2 regions of the Pseudomonas sp. XK-1 genome follow, and region 2 is predicted to be linked to the other one. Evidence: riboswitches for the same ligand, from Rfam matches in the RefSeq annotation. Region 2 holds a riboswitch; the other holds the start of a gene.
The links. Region 2 has a riboswitch for cobalamin ahead of cobO (cob(I)yrinic acid a,c-diamide adenosyltransferase). Riboswitches for the same ligand answer to the same signal wherever they lie in the genome.
Positions count from the first base shown of each region.

Region 1: another riboswitch for cobalamin. It lies ahead of WMW70_RS14145 (TonB-dependent receptor domain-containing protein); the one in region 2 lies ahead of cobO (cob(I)yrinic acid a,c-diamide adenosyltransferase).

Region 1 covers NZ_JBBPES010000005.1:66,882-72,962, reverse strand. The annotation lists gene dxs (1-deoxy-D-xylulose-5-phosphate synthase) at 1-1,599, shown strand, start outside; cobalamin riboswitch at 1,664-1,878, shown strand; gene WMW70_RS14145 (TonB-dependent receptor domain-containing protein) at 1,981-3,870, shown strand; gene WMW70_RS14140 (helical backbone metal receptor) at 3,924-4,721, opposite strand; gene WMW70_RS14135 (MFS transporter) at 4,721-5,137, opposite strand; gene ribA (GTP cyclohydrolase II) at 5,134-5,754, opposite strand; gene WMW70_RS14125 (retropepsin-like aspartic protease family protein) at 5,881-6,081, opposite strand, start outside.
Region 2 covers NZ_JBBPES010000004.1:41,276-47,356, forward strand. The annotation lists gene WMW70_RS11140 (DUF1636 domain-containing protein) at 1-297, opposite strand, end outside; gene WMW70_RS11145 (ABC transporter ATP-binding protein) at 294-1,097, opposite strand; gene WMW70_RS11150 (FecCD family ABC transporter permease) at 1,091-2,119, opposite strand; gene WMW70_RS11155 (ABC transporter substrate-binding protein) at 2,116-2,958, opposite strand; gene cobO (cob(I)yrinic acid a,c-diamide adenosyltransferase) at 2,958-3,566, opposite strand; cobalamin riboswitch at 3,752-3,966, opposite strand; cobalamin riboswitch at 4,028-4,251, shown strand; gene WMW70_RS11165 (CbtB domain-containing protein) at 4,369-4,554, shown strand; gene WMW70_RS11170 (CbtA family protein) at 4,566-5,255, shown strand; gene WMW70_RS11175 (hypothetical protein) at 5,304-5,615, opposite strand; gene WMW70_RS11180 (spermidine synthase) at 5,622-6,081, opposite strand, start outside.

The DNA of each region.
Region 1 (6,081 bases), on a different contig from region 2:
ATGGGCAGCCTGCGCCAGAAGGACGGCATCGCCGCCTTCCCGCGCCGCTCGGAAAGCGAGTACGACACCTTTGGCGTCGGCCACTCCAGCACCAGCATCAGCGCCGCTTTGGGCATGGCCATCGCCGCGCGCCTGCAAGGCTCGCGGCGCAAGGCGGTGGCGGTGATCGGCGACGGCGCGCTGACCGCCGGCATGGCCTTCGAGGCGCTCAACCACGCCAGCGACGTCAACGCCAATATGCTGGTGATCCTCAACGACAACGACATGTCGATCTCCAAGAACGTCGGCGGGCTGTCCAACTACCTGGCCAAGATCATCTCCAGCCGCACCTACGCCAGCATGCGCGAGGGCAGCAAGAAGATCCTCTCGAGCCTGCCCGGTGCCTGGGAGATCGCGCGCAAGGTCGAGGAGCACGCCAAGGGTATGCTGGTGCCCGGCACCCTGTTCGAGGAGCTGGGCTGGAACTATGTCGGCCCGATCGACGGCCACGATCTGCCGACCCTGCTCGCCACCCTGCGCAATATGCGCGACCTCGACGGCCCGCAGTTCCTCCACGTGGTGACCAAGAAGGGCAAGGGCTTCGCCCCGGCCGAAGCCGACCCCATCGGCTACCACGCCATCACCAAGCTGGAGCCGGTCAAGCCCGACGCCACCCCGAAGCCGGCGAGCGGGCCCAAGTACTCCGGCGTCTTCGGCCAATGGCTGTGCGATATGGCCGCGCAGGACCCGCGCCTGGTCGGCATCACCCCGGCGATGAAGGAGGGCTCCGACCTGGTGGCCTTTAGCGAGCAATACCCCGAGCGCTATTTCGACGTGGCCATCGCCGAACAGCATGCGGTAACCCTGGCCGCGGGCATGGCCTGCGACGGCACCAAGCCGGTAGTGGCAATCTATTCGACATTCCTCCAGCGCGCCTACGACCAACTGATCCACGACGTGGCCGTGCAGCACCTTGACGTGCTGTTCGCCATCGACCGCGCCGGTCTGGTCGGCGAAGACGGCCCGACCCATGCCGGCAGTTTTGACCTGTCCTACCTGCGCTGCATCCCCGGCATGCTGGTGATGACACCCAGCGATGAGAACGAACTGCGCCGCATGCTCAGCACCGGCCACCTGTTCGATGGCCCGGCGGCGGTGCGCTACCCACGCGGCAGCGGCCCCAATGCCGCCATCGAAGCGGGTCTGGAGCCACTGGAAATCGGCAAGGGCGTCGTCCGTCGCCAAGGCCAGCAGATCGCCCTGCTGGTGTTCGGCGTGCAGCTGAGTGAAGCACTCAAGGTCGGCGAAACACTCGACGCCACAGTGGTCGATATGCGCTTTGTCAAACCCCTGGACGAGGCTCTGGTGCGCCAGCTGGCGGCCAGCCACGAATTGCTGGTGACGATCGAAGAGAACAGCATCATGGGCGGTGCCGGTAGTGCGGTCGGCGAGTTTCTCGCCCGCGAGAATATCCTCAAGCCGCTGCTGCACCTGGGCCTGCCGGACTATTACGTCGAGCACGCCAAGCCGAGCCAGATGCTCGCCGAGTGCGGCCTGGATGCTGCCGGCATCGAGGCGGCAGTACGCCAACGCCTGGCGCAGCTGGAAACGCCCCAATAATCTAGGCGCGCCGCCCGCTAAGGCGAGCGGCTTGTGCTTCTACTCGCAGCGCCTTAAGGTGCGCGACGTTTTATCTGTCCGAGGTCGCTGCCAAACCAGCAGCGTGAAAAGGGAAGCAGGTGCGCCGCTGTCGACTCGACAGCCGCAAGGCCTGCGCTGCCCCCGCAACGGTAACCGACAGCGCGCAAGCGCAGCCTTTCTCAAAAACCACTGGGTGCGCCTGGGAAGGTGGGAAAGGCAGTCGGCAGCCCGGAGACCTGCCTCGGCATAAAGTGACTGGTGTTGCGGAGGGCATCACCGTCAAGCGCTGGCTATCGCCTCCTTGCCCGGTGCTTGTCCCTGCCCTCCTCGAAAGTTTTTCTGTCTTTTGAGGATTCTCCAATGAAATTGTCCCGTCTTGCTCTGGCTGTGGCGCTGCTGCCGCTGGCTGCCCATGCTGATCAATCCAGCCCTGTCGACTCACTCGAGTTGCAGCCGCTGATCGTGACCTCCGGGCGGCACGCCGAACCGGTTCAGCAGGCGACTGCTGCAACCACGGTGTTTACCCGCAAGGACATCGAGCGCCTGCAAGTGCGCAGCGTGGCGGAACTACTCGAACGCGTCCCCGGCGTCAGCGTCAGCCGTACCGGCGGCGCGGGCAGCCAGACAGGCCTGTTTATGCGCGGCACCTCGACCGCGCAATCCCTGGTAATGGTAGACGGCCAACGTATTTCCGCTGCCTCCAGTGGCACCAGCAGCCTGGAGTTTCTCAGCCCGGAACAGATCGAGCGGGTCGAAGTGGTGCGTGGCGCGCGCTCGGCGCTCTATGGTTCGGATGCCATCGGCGGGGTTGTGCAGATTTTCACCCGCCAAGGCAGTGGTGCCGGACTCAAGCCCTATGTTCGCCTTGGTGCCGGCAGCAACCAGACCTTCGAGCGCAGCCTTGGCTTGTCCGGCGGTGACGGGCAAACCCGCTTCAACCTGGGTGCAGCACTCGATGAAACCCAGGGCATCGACGCCACCCGCGACAACTTCGGGGCCAATGGCGATGATGATGCCTACCGCAATCAGTCGCTGAGCCTGAATGTATCGCACCAATTCGATGACGACCTGAAGATAGGCTTCAGTGCCCTCGACCAGCGTGGCCAGGCCGAGTTCGAGGACATCTTCAGCACCTCCCTGCCTACGACGGACTTCCAGCTCAGCAGCCTGTCCAGCTACATCGACGCCAACCTCAGCGAAGCCTGGAACAGTCGCCTGGAAATCGGTCACAGCGAGGACAAGCGCGACACCGGCAACGATCAGCCACAAGCCAGCGCCGACGCGTTCTACAGTTTCAACACCTACCGTGACTCGATCAACTGGGTGAATACCGTGGCGCTCAACGAGCGCCACCAGGTGCTGCTGGGTGCCGATTGGTATGAAGATCGAGTGACGGGTAGCGAGACCTTTACTGAGGACTCGCGCTGGAACCAGGCGGCATTTATTCAGCACCGCTACAGCGCCGAAGATTTCTCGACCGAACTGGGCCTGCGCCATGACAAGAACCAGCAGTTCGGCAGTGAGAACAGCTGGAACGCCGCGCTGACCGTACCGTTCAACGCCGCCAATGATCTGATCCTGTCCTACAGCGAAGGCTTCCGCGCACCGACCTTCAACGACCTGTACTACCCGGATTTCTGCTTCAGCGGCTTTTGCTTCCCGAGTGCCAACCCGGACCTAGAGCCGGAAACGTCCAAAAGCTACGAAGCCCAATGGCGCAGCCGCTACAGCGAAACCGGCGCACTGGAACTGTCGCTGTACCGTATCGACCTGCAGGACGCGATTGTTCTCGACCAGAACTTCATTCCGCAGAACGTCCAGACCGCCCGCATCAATGGCTTCGAGGCGGCGCTCAAGCAGGAGCTGTTCGGCTGGCAGAGCAACCTGGCACTCGCCCTGATCGACCCGCGGGATCGCGACACTGGCCACACCCTCGCCCGCCGCGCCAAACGCACGCTGAGCCTGGACCTGGATCGCCAGTTCGGTGAGTTTGCCGTGGGTACCAGCTGGCGCGCGGTCAGTGGTCGCTATGACGATGCCGACAACACCCGCGAGCTGGGCGGTTACGGCCTGCTCAGCCTGCGCGGCAAATGGCAAGCCAGCGAGGAAGTGGCCTTCGACCTGAAACTGAACAATCTCTTCGACAAGGACTATGCCGAGGCGACCTACAGCACAAACAACGGACGCTTCGGCTACAACACCGAAGGCCGCACCGCGCTGTTTGCCGTGACCTGGACGCCTGAGCTTTAAGACGCTATCGAGGTGGACTGCAGCCTGAACGTGGCCCGGATGTAATCCGGGCTTCAGCGCGCCTCAGCCAACTGCTCGCACAGCTGCTGCAGCGCCCCCAGCATCTGAAAGCTCGGCCGTTCCAGGCCTTCATCAGGCACTAGCCACAACTGCTCACGCTCAACCGCGGCCACACCCGGCCAGATGCGCCATGCGTCTAGCTGGCGCTGCGTGCTGGCTAGAATCACCTCGGGGTTGCGTTCAAGCACCGCCTCCACGCTGACCTGCGGCGCAGGCAAGGCAAGCTCGGCAAAGATATTCTCGGCCCCGCAGACACCTAGGGCGTCGCTGATGATCTGCTGGCCACCGATGGTATACAGCGGTACATCCCAGAGCTGGTAGAACAGCGCCAGCGGCTGCTCGCGCCGATAGCGCCGACGCAACTCGGCCAGCCCCGCATTGAATTTTCGCTGTAACTGCCGGCCTTGTTCGACGCGATCAATACGTGCGCCGATTTCGACGAAACTCTCCGCCAAATCGGCCAGTTTGCGCGGTTCGACGATCAGCAGGGGAATGCCCAGACGTTGCAATTGCTGGCGCTGGGCGCTGCCGATGCTGTCCGGCCAGAGCAGCACCAGATCGGGCTGCAGCTGGAGCAGGCTTTCCAGCTCAAGCTGGCCATAGCGCCCCACCGAGGGCAGCTGCGCCACCGCTGGCGGGCGCTCGCCGCCATCGAGCAGGCCGACCAGCAAGTCGCCCGCGTCCAGCTCCAGCATTATTTCGGTCAGCGACGGTGCCAGGCTGACCACTCGCTCGACCGCCACTGCTGGCCAGGCCAGCAACAGCATCAGACAGAGCGTGGTGGCACGCATCAGCCGAGTTGGCGGGGAATGCGGTAGAGGTACAACAACACCACACTGGACAACGCCAGCAGGATCAGGGGAATCGCCTCCAGCCCGGCGAACACCGCAAACGCGGCGATCCAGGCCGGCAGGCCAGCACCGAGGAAGGCGGTACGCCGCACACGCGCCAGCTCAAGCCAGGCATCGTGTTCATCCGGGGTGTCGAGGGCTTTTTCAGTGGCCACCAGGGCACGCTTGTAGGTGCTGAACAGCGGCAGGCTGACAAACATCGAGGCGACCCCGGCGATAAACAGCGGCATGGTCAGCACGCCGGTTTGCTGGCCCGCGCCGAACAGCAGGTTGAGCACGAACAGCGGAGCCAGGGTCAGCGCCAGCTGCTGCCACCAGGCCAGCGCCAGACGACGGCGCACTTCGCTGCGGGTCACAGGCTTTCCTCGACCTCGCCCTGGTGCAGGCTGCCGAGCATATGCCCGAGCTTGCCGGCCTTGGTCGCGAGGTACTTCTTGTTGTGCGGATTGTGGTCGATCTGCAACGGCACCCGGGTCGCCACATTGATGCCCATATCGCCCAGCGCCTTGACCTTGCGCGGGTTGTTGGTCATCAGCTTGAGCGCCTTGATCCGCAGGTGCTCGAGCATCGGCAGGCAGATCGCGTAGTCGCGCTGGTCGGCCCCGAAGCCCAGGCGCTCATTGGCCTCGACGGTATCGGCACCGCCGTCCTGCAGCTCGTAAGCGCGGATCTTGTTCAGCAGACCGATGCCACGACCCTCCTGGCGCAGGTAAAGCAATACGCCGCGGCCTTCGCTGGCAATCGCGCGCAGCGCCGCTTCGAGCTGAAAGCCGCAATCGCAGCGCAGGCTGAACAGCGCGTCGCCGGTCAGGCACTCGGAATGCAGGCGCCCCAATACCGGCTCGCCATCGGCCACATCGCCATAAGTCAGGGCGACGTGTTCCTTACCGGAGGCCGTTTCGAGGAAGCCATGCATGGTAAACACGCCAAAGGGCGTAGGCAGCTGGGAGGCGGCGACGAATACGACGGGCACCGGATGCTCCTAAGAAGAGAAATGAACAATAAATTCAGACGTGCATTGTAACAGCAGGCCCCACCAGCGGGTCAGCCTGAATTACCGATGATAAGGATCGAACCAGCGGCCGGCGCGGCGCGCCGGTTAATACTTGGATTCCAGCACCAGCACGTCCTGCTCGACGCGCCAGCCAATCCGGCCGAGAAAGCTCATGCCGAGCAGGGCTTCAGTGGGCGAACCGCCCTCCAGCACCACGGCGTCGACGCCCAGCACTTCCAGCTCGCCGACCTTGACCCGATCGAGACTGACCTGCCAGCCACGCACCGTACCACTGGCCGTGCTGAC
Region 2 (6,081 bases):
CTCGGACTGCTGGTATTTGCGGCTGTAGTCGAGCAGCGCCTCGGCCGCTTCGCGCTCGGCGACAAAATCGCCGAGCACATAGGCGATCTTGCCGGGGGCTTGCAGCAGTGCGGTGCAATGCCGTTGGCAGGCCATCAGGCAGCGCGTGCGTTTGATCAAGAGCGGCGGCGCGCCGGCGGCGAGCTGCTCCTGCAACAGCCCCTCGACCTCGGCGGCGAACAGCTCACCCTGGCGCGCGGCGCTGGGCGCGGTGGCGTCGGAGCCGCAGGTTTCGCAAAGCAGCAGCGTGGTGGTCATAACTGTTCCTGAGATTGTGGGGGTTGCGGGCGGCAGGACCAGGGCAGGACGAAGCGCTGCTCCTGATGCTCGCCGAGCATCGCCTGGACCTGATAGACCTGCTGCAGGTTCTTCGGCGTCAGCACCTGGCGCGTGGTGCCGCAGTCGATCACCCGGCCCTGATCGAGCAGCAGGATGCGGTCGCAGAAACGGCTGGCCAGGGTCAGGTCGTGCAGCACTACCAAGGCGGCCTTGCCCTGGGCGCATTGCTGGCGCAGCAGCTCCATCACATTCAATTGGTGGAAGGGATCGAGGGCCGCCACCGGCTCGTCCGCCAGCAGCAACCGGCTGCCGACCGCCAGGGCGCGGGCCAGGCGCGCGCGGGCGCGTTCGCCGCCGGACAACTGATCGAAACGCCGCTGCGCCAGTTCGCCCAGACGCATCTGCGCCAAGGCTTGATCGATGGCGGTTTGGTCTTCGTCGCGCAGGCGTTGTCCCAGACCCCAGTTACCCCGGTGCGGCAGGCGGCCGAGGGCGACATAGTCGCGCAGGCGCAGCGGCCAACTGCTCTGATCGCCCTGACCCAGATAAGCGCAGCGCAGGGCGCGCTGGCGCGGCGACAGGCTGCTCAGCAGTTCGCCGTCCAGGCGGACTTCGCCCTGGTAGGGCAGCAGATGGGCCAGGGCCTTGAGCAGGCTGCTCTTGCCGGCACCGTTGGGCCCGATCAGGCCGAGCAGTTCGCCGCCGCGCAGGCTTAGCGACACCCGATCGACCAGACGCCGGCCGTCGATCTCGACACTGACCTGCTCAAGGCTCAGCATGCCGCCCCCAGCCGTTGACGCAGCACCAGCAGGAGAAAGAACGGCGCGCCTATCATCGCCGTGACCACCCCGAGCATCAGCTCCTGCTCGCCGCTGACCAGGCGCAGCAGAATGTCCGCCGCCAGCAGCAACACCGCGCCGCCGAGGGCGCTGCTCAGCAGCAGGCGCGAGGGATGGTAGGCGACCCATTTGCGCAGCAGGTGCGGCACCACCAGGCCGATAAAGCCGATGGCACCGGTCACCGCCACGCTGGCACCGACGCACAGCGCGGTACCGACGATGATCTGCACGCGCAGCCGCGGCAGGTTGACGCCCAGGCTGCTGGCTTCGTCTTCGCCGAGGGTCAGCGCATCGAGTTGCGGGCCGCAGGCGAACAGCAGCAACAGGCCGGCGGCGATAAACGGCAGGCACAGGCGGATATCGGCGAAGCTGCGGTCGCTCAGCGAGCCCATCAGCCACAGCACGATGTCCTGCACATCGGTGGGATTGGGCGCGAGGTTGATCGCCAGCGAGGTCAACGCCGCGGTCAGCGACGACAGGGCGACGCCAGAAAGAATCAGGGTCAGGTTGCTCGCGCTGCGCCGGGCAATCGCATAGAGCACCAGGGTGGTCAGCGCCGCGCAGCCCATCGCCGACAGCGGCACCAGCCAGGCGCTCAGGCTGCTCAGGCCGTAATACAGGCAGAGCACCGCGCCCAGGCTGGCGCTGGAACTGACCCCGAGCAGCCCAGGTTCGGCCAGCGGATTGCGCAACAAGCCTTGCAGCGCCGCGCCGGCCGCTCCGAGGGACATGCCGACGAGGATCGCCAGCAGCACTCGTGGCAGGCGGATTTCATTGACGATGACCTGCTGCTGCACCCGCACATCGGCCAGGTCCGCGCCGGCCGCCGCCGAGGACAGCAGGGCGCGGCCGATATCGCCGATGGCCAGCGGCACCGAGCCAATGCTTAGCGACAACAGCAACAGCGTCAGCAAGGCCAGCATCAGCAGCAGATTGAGCAGACTCGGGGCGATCCGACTCACGGTCGCCCCCCACTGATCAAGCTCAGGGCATCCAGCTGCGCGGCCAGTTGTTCGGCGGCATGGATCAACTGCCAGTCGCTGCAGCCCCAGCGGTTACCGCTGATGCTCAGCACCGGGCGCGTGGCCATCAGTTGCTGCAGGCGCTGATGGCGCGAGTAGGCGGATTTGGCGTAACCGTTGTCGATCAGCATGTCGGCGCTGACGAACACGTCCGGCGGGCTGTCGACCAGGTCTTCGAGGGCGTAACGGCTCCAGCCGGAGCGGCCGAGACTGGCCAGGTGATTGCGCAGGCCCACAGCCTGGAACACCGTATCAACATAGGTGTTGGCCCCGGCGCTGCCGCCGTTGGCGCGCAAATAGAGGGCGCTGAGCGACCGCGGGCGCTGCTGCAAACGTGCCAGACGCGCCTGCACATCGGCGACCAGTGCGCTGCCCGCGGCCTCGCGGCCGATCTGCCCGGCGACCCAGGTGGTGCTGTCGAATATCTGCGGCCAGGTAGTCGGGTAAGGCACCACCACCGTTCTGATGCCATGGCGGCTCAACAGCGCGGTCTGGTTATGCGTCTGCCAGCGCCGCGAGGCGAGGACGATATCCGGGTGCAAGGCGATGATCTCTTCCGCCGTGGCGTCGTTCGCCGGGAATTCCCGGGCCCGTTCGGCCATCGAGGAAACCCGCGGGTCCTGGCTCTTGCGCGACACCGAAAGCAGCTGCGCGGGCGCGGCGAGGCTCAACGCCAGCATATCGGCGCAGAGATTGGTCGAGACCAGGGTCGGCAACGCCGCGGCCCCGGCCAGTGGGGCGCACAGCATCGACAGCAGCAGAGCGCAGGCGCGGCGCATCAGAAGTCGATACCAGCCTGGGCTTTGACGCCGGCGTTGTAGGCGTGCTTGACGTCGCGGATCTCGCTGACCGTATCGGCCAGTTCGATCAGTTCGGGCTTGGCCGCGCGGCCAGTGACGATCACGCTCTGGCCGGCCGGGCGGGCGCGAATCGCCTCGATCACCATGGCCGCATCCAGGTAGTTGTACTTGAGCATGTAGGTCAGCTCGTCGAGCAGCACCAGGTTCAGGCTGGGGTCGGCGAGCATGCGTGCGGCGTGCACCCAGGCCTCGTCCGCGGCAGCCTTGTCGGCGTCCCAATTCTGCGTGTCCCAGGTAAAACCGGTGGCCATCGCGTGATAAGCGACTTGCACGGCATTCTGGCGCAGGTAGGTGACCTCGCCGGAGGCCTGGGTGCCCTTGATAAATTGCACCACGCCGACCTGATGGCCGTAGCCCAGGGCGCGGTACAGGGTGCCGAAGGCCGAGGTGGTCTTGCCCTTGCCGTTGCCGGTAATCAGCACGACTATGCCGCGCTCTTCCTGGGCCCTTTCGATACCCGCATCGACCACAGCTTTCTTGCGTTGCATGCGCTCGGCATGGCGCTGTTTTTTCTCATCATCGATCATGAGTCACACTCCCGCCCGAGCCGAACACGGCCATGGCAAATTCCTCGCGCAAGCGCGACGCTTTAGTGCAACCACGGGAGCAGGCGCGACGCACAGGCATCGAACCCTTGATGACGACTACTGAGGGAAACCGCCCGAAACGCGGGCGTGCAACAGCACCGGCAACCACCCACACCCCGGGGTACGCACCTTGTTTCGATCAGGCCGGTCTTCTGGCTCACCTTCATTCGAAGTCCGCGCCTTCCCGGGCGGTGGCCCAGTGGCGTGTGGCGGCTTCGTCAGGTTTACAGCAGCGGGGGCTGCGCCGGAATGCTCGAGGAATTACCTCAGAGGTCACCGGACTTCCCGTTTCAGCCCGTGGCGCGATTGCGCACGGGGCACCTGTTCGTTGGCCGGCAGGGTAGCGCAGTCGACCCCTCCCGGCAATTCGCTGCGGTTGACGGAGCTAGCGCTTCATGGTCAGCTTGCGGCCTGTTTCAGGTGTCTCGCGCCAGCGTGTGCGAGGTGAAACGGGAAGCCGGTGGGTTCGATCCGCAAGGTCGAACGAGTCCGGCGCTGCCCCCGCAACGGTAAGCGTACTTGGGTCGATTTCGCCACTGTGCCTCAGGCATGGGAAGGCCGACCCGCTGACTGTCGACCGACAGTAGTCGCAAGCCCGGAGACCGGCCTGAAACCTGTTTGGCAACCTGCGGTGGGCGGGGCGCGCCGAAATCGGGTTGGTTCCGCTGTCCGCGCTCGCCCCGCTTTTGTGCTGCTTCCCTTCCTCGCATGGCCGTTTTTCGACTCCCAGGAAGGTTCATATATGTCCACCCGCACGCTGTCCGCCAGCCCCGCGCTCGCCCTGCCCCTGTCCCAACGCCTGACTCTCGCCCTCGGCAGTTGCCTGCTCGGTGCCGCGCTGATCTTCTGCGCTGGCTTCGCGCCCATGGAAGTGCTGCATAACGCCGCCCACGACGCCCGCCACAGCGCCGCCTTCCCCTGCCACTGAGGCTTTTCGACATGCTTAAACGAATCGCCCAGACCGCAGGTTTTGCGGGGCTGCTGGCCGCGCTATTACTGACCCTGATGCAGAGCCTGTGGGTCACGCCGTTGATTCTCGAGGCGGAAACCTATGAAAGCGCCGCGCCGGTGGCCGCACACAGCCATGCCGCCAATACAGCCCATGATCATCATGATGCCGACGCCTGGGCACCGCAGGACGGCGCACAGCGCACCCTGTTTACCGGGCTGAGCAATCTGGTGGTGGCAGTCGGCTTCGCCCTGATGCTGGCGGGGCTGTACAGCCTGCGCACTCCGGGTCGTATCTGGCAGGGGCTGTTATGGGGGCTGGCCGGTTTTGCCATCTTCAGCCTGGCACCGGCCATCGGCCTGCCGCCGGAACTGCCGGGCACCGCCGCGGCCGACCTGACGCTGCGTCAGTACTGGTGGGTCGGCACGGCCGCCAGCACCGCCGCAGGTTTGGCCTTGCTGGCGTTTGCCGGGCAGTGGTGGCTGCGACTCCTCGGCCTGCTCCTGCTGCCACTGCCCTATCTGGTCGGCGCGCCGCAGCCTGAGGTGCATCAAAGCCTGGTTCCGACAGCCCTGAGCCAGCACTTTATCGTCACCTCGCTACTGGTCAACGCATTGTTCTGGGCCGCCCTCGGCCTGATCAGCGCCTGGCTCTTTACCCGCGGACAGCGGGTGAACTGAGTAGTGTTTGTAGGGTGGACATGCCAACAGCTTGTCCACCCTTGAGGCTCAGGGCACAACGGCCAAGCGCCGCAGACCATAACGGCTCGCGTCGACCTTGCCGTGGTTGTCGACAATGGCGATCTCCGCACCCAGCTCACGCAGGCGCGTATTGATATCGCTGGCGTACAGCTGCTTGAGCCAGCGCCGGTAAGCCATGCCCTGCCCCGCCTCCAGATAACCATGCAGTTCGGGCAGGCCGAACGTCCAACCGCCCGCTTCGCAGGCAAAACCCTGGGCGCGCAGCTGTTCGAGCGTCTGCGCGTCGCCGCGCAGCACCGCTTCGCAACAATCGAGAAACCTCTGCCACGGATCGTTCATGGCGGATTACTTGAGCTTCTCGGCGATCCAGATGGTGTGCCGGGTGCCCTTGTTGCCGTGGGCGTAGACCTGCACTTCCTCGACCTTGAAGCCGGCCTTGCGCACCTTGTCGGCGAATTGCCGATCGGCGCTGGCAGACCATACCGCCAGCACGCCTTTTGCCCGTAACGCCTGGTGGCAACGTTGCAAACCTTGCGCCGAATACAGCCAGCCGTTGCGTTTCTGGGTCAGGCCCTCGGGGCCGTTGTCGACATCCAGCATGATCGCGTCGTAGCGCTGGTCGGCGTTCTTCAGGCAGTTGGCGACATCGTCCTGAATCACCCGGGTGCGCGGATCGAGAATCGGGTTGCCGGCCTTCGCGCCCAACGGGCCGCGGTTCCACTCGACCACTCCGGGCACCAGCTCGGCGACCTCCACCTCGGCGGTCTTGCCCAGGTTCTGCAGCGCCGCGGCCAGGGTGAAACCC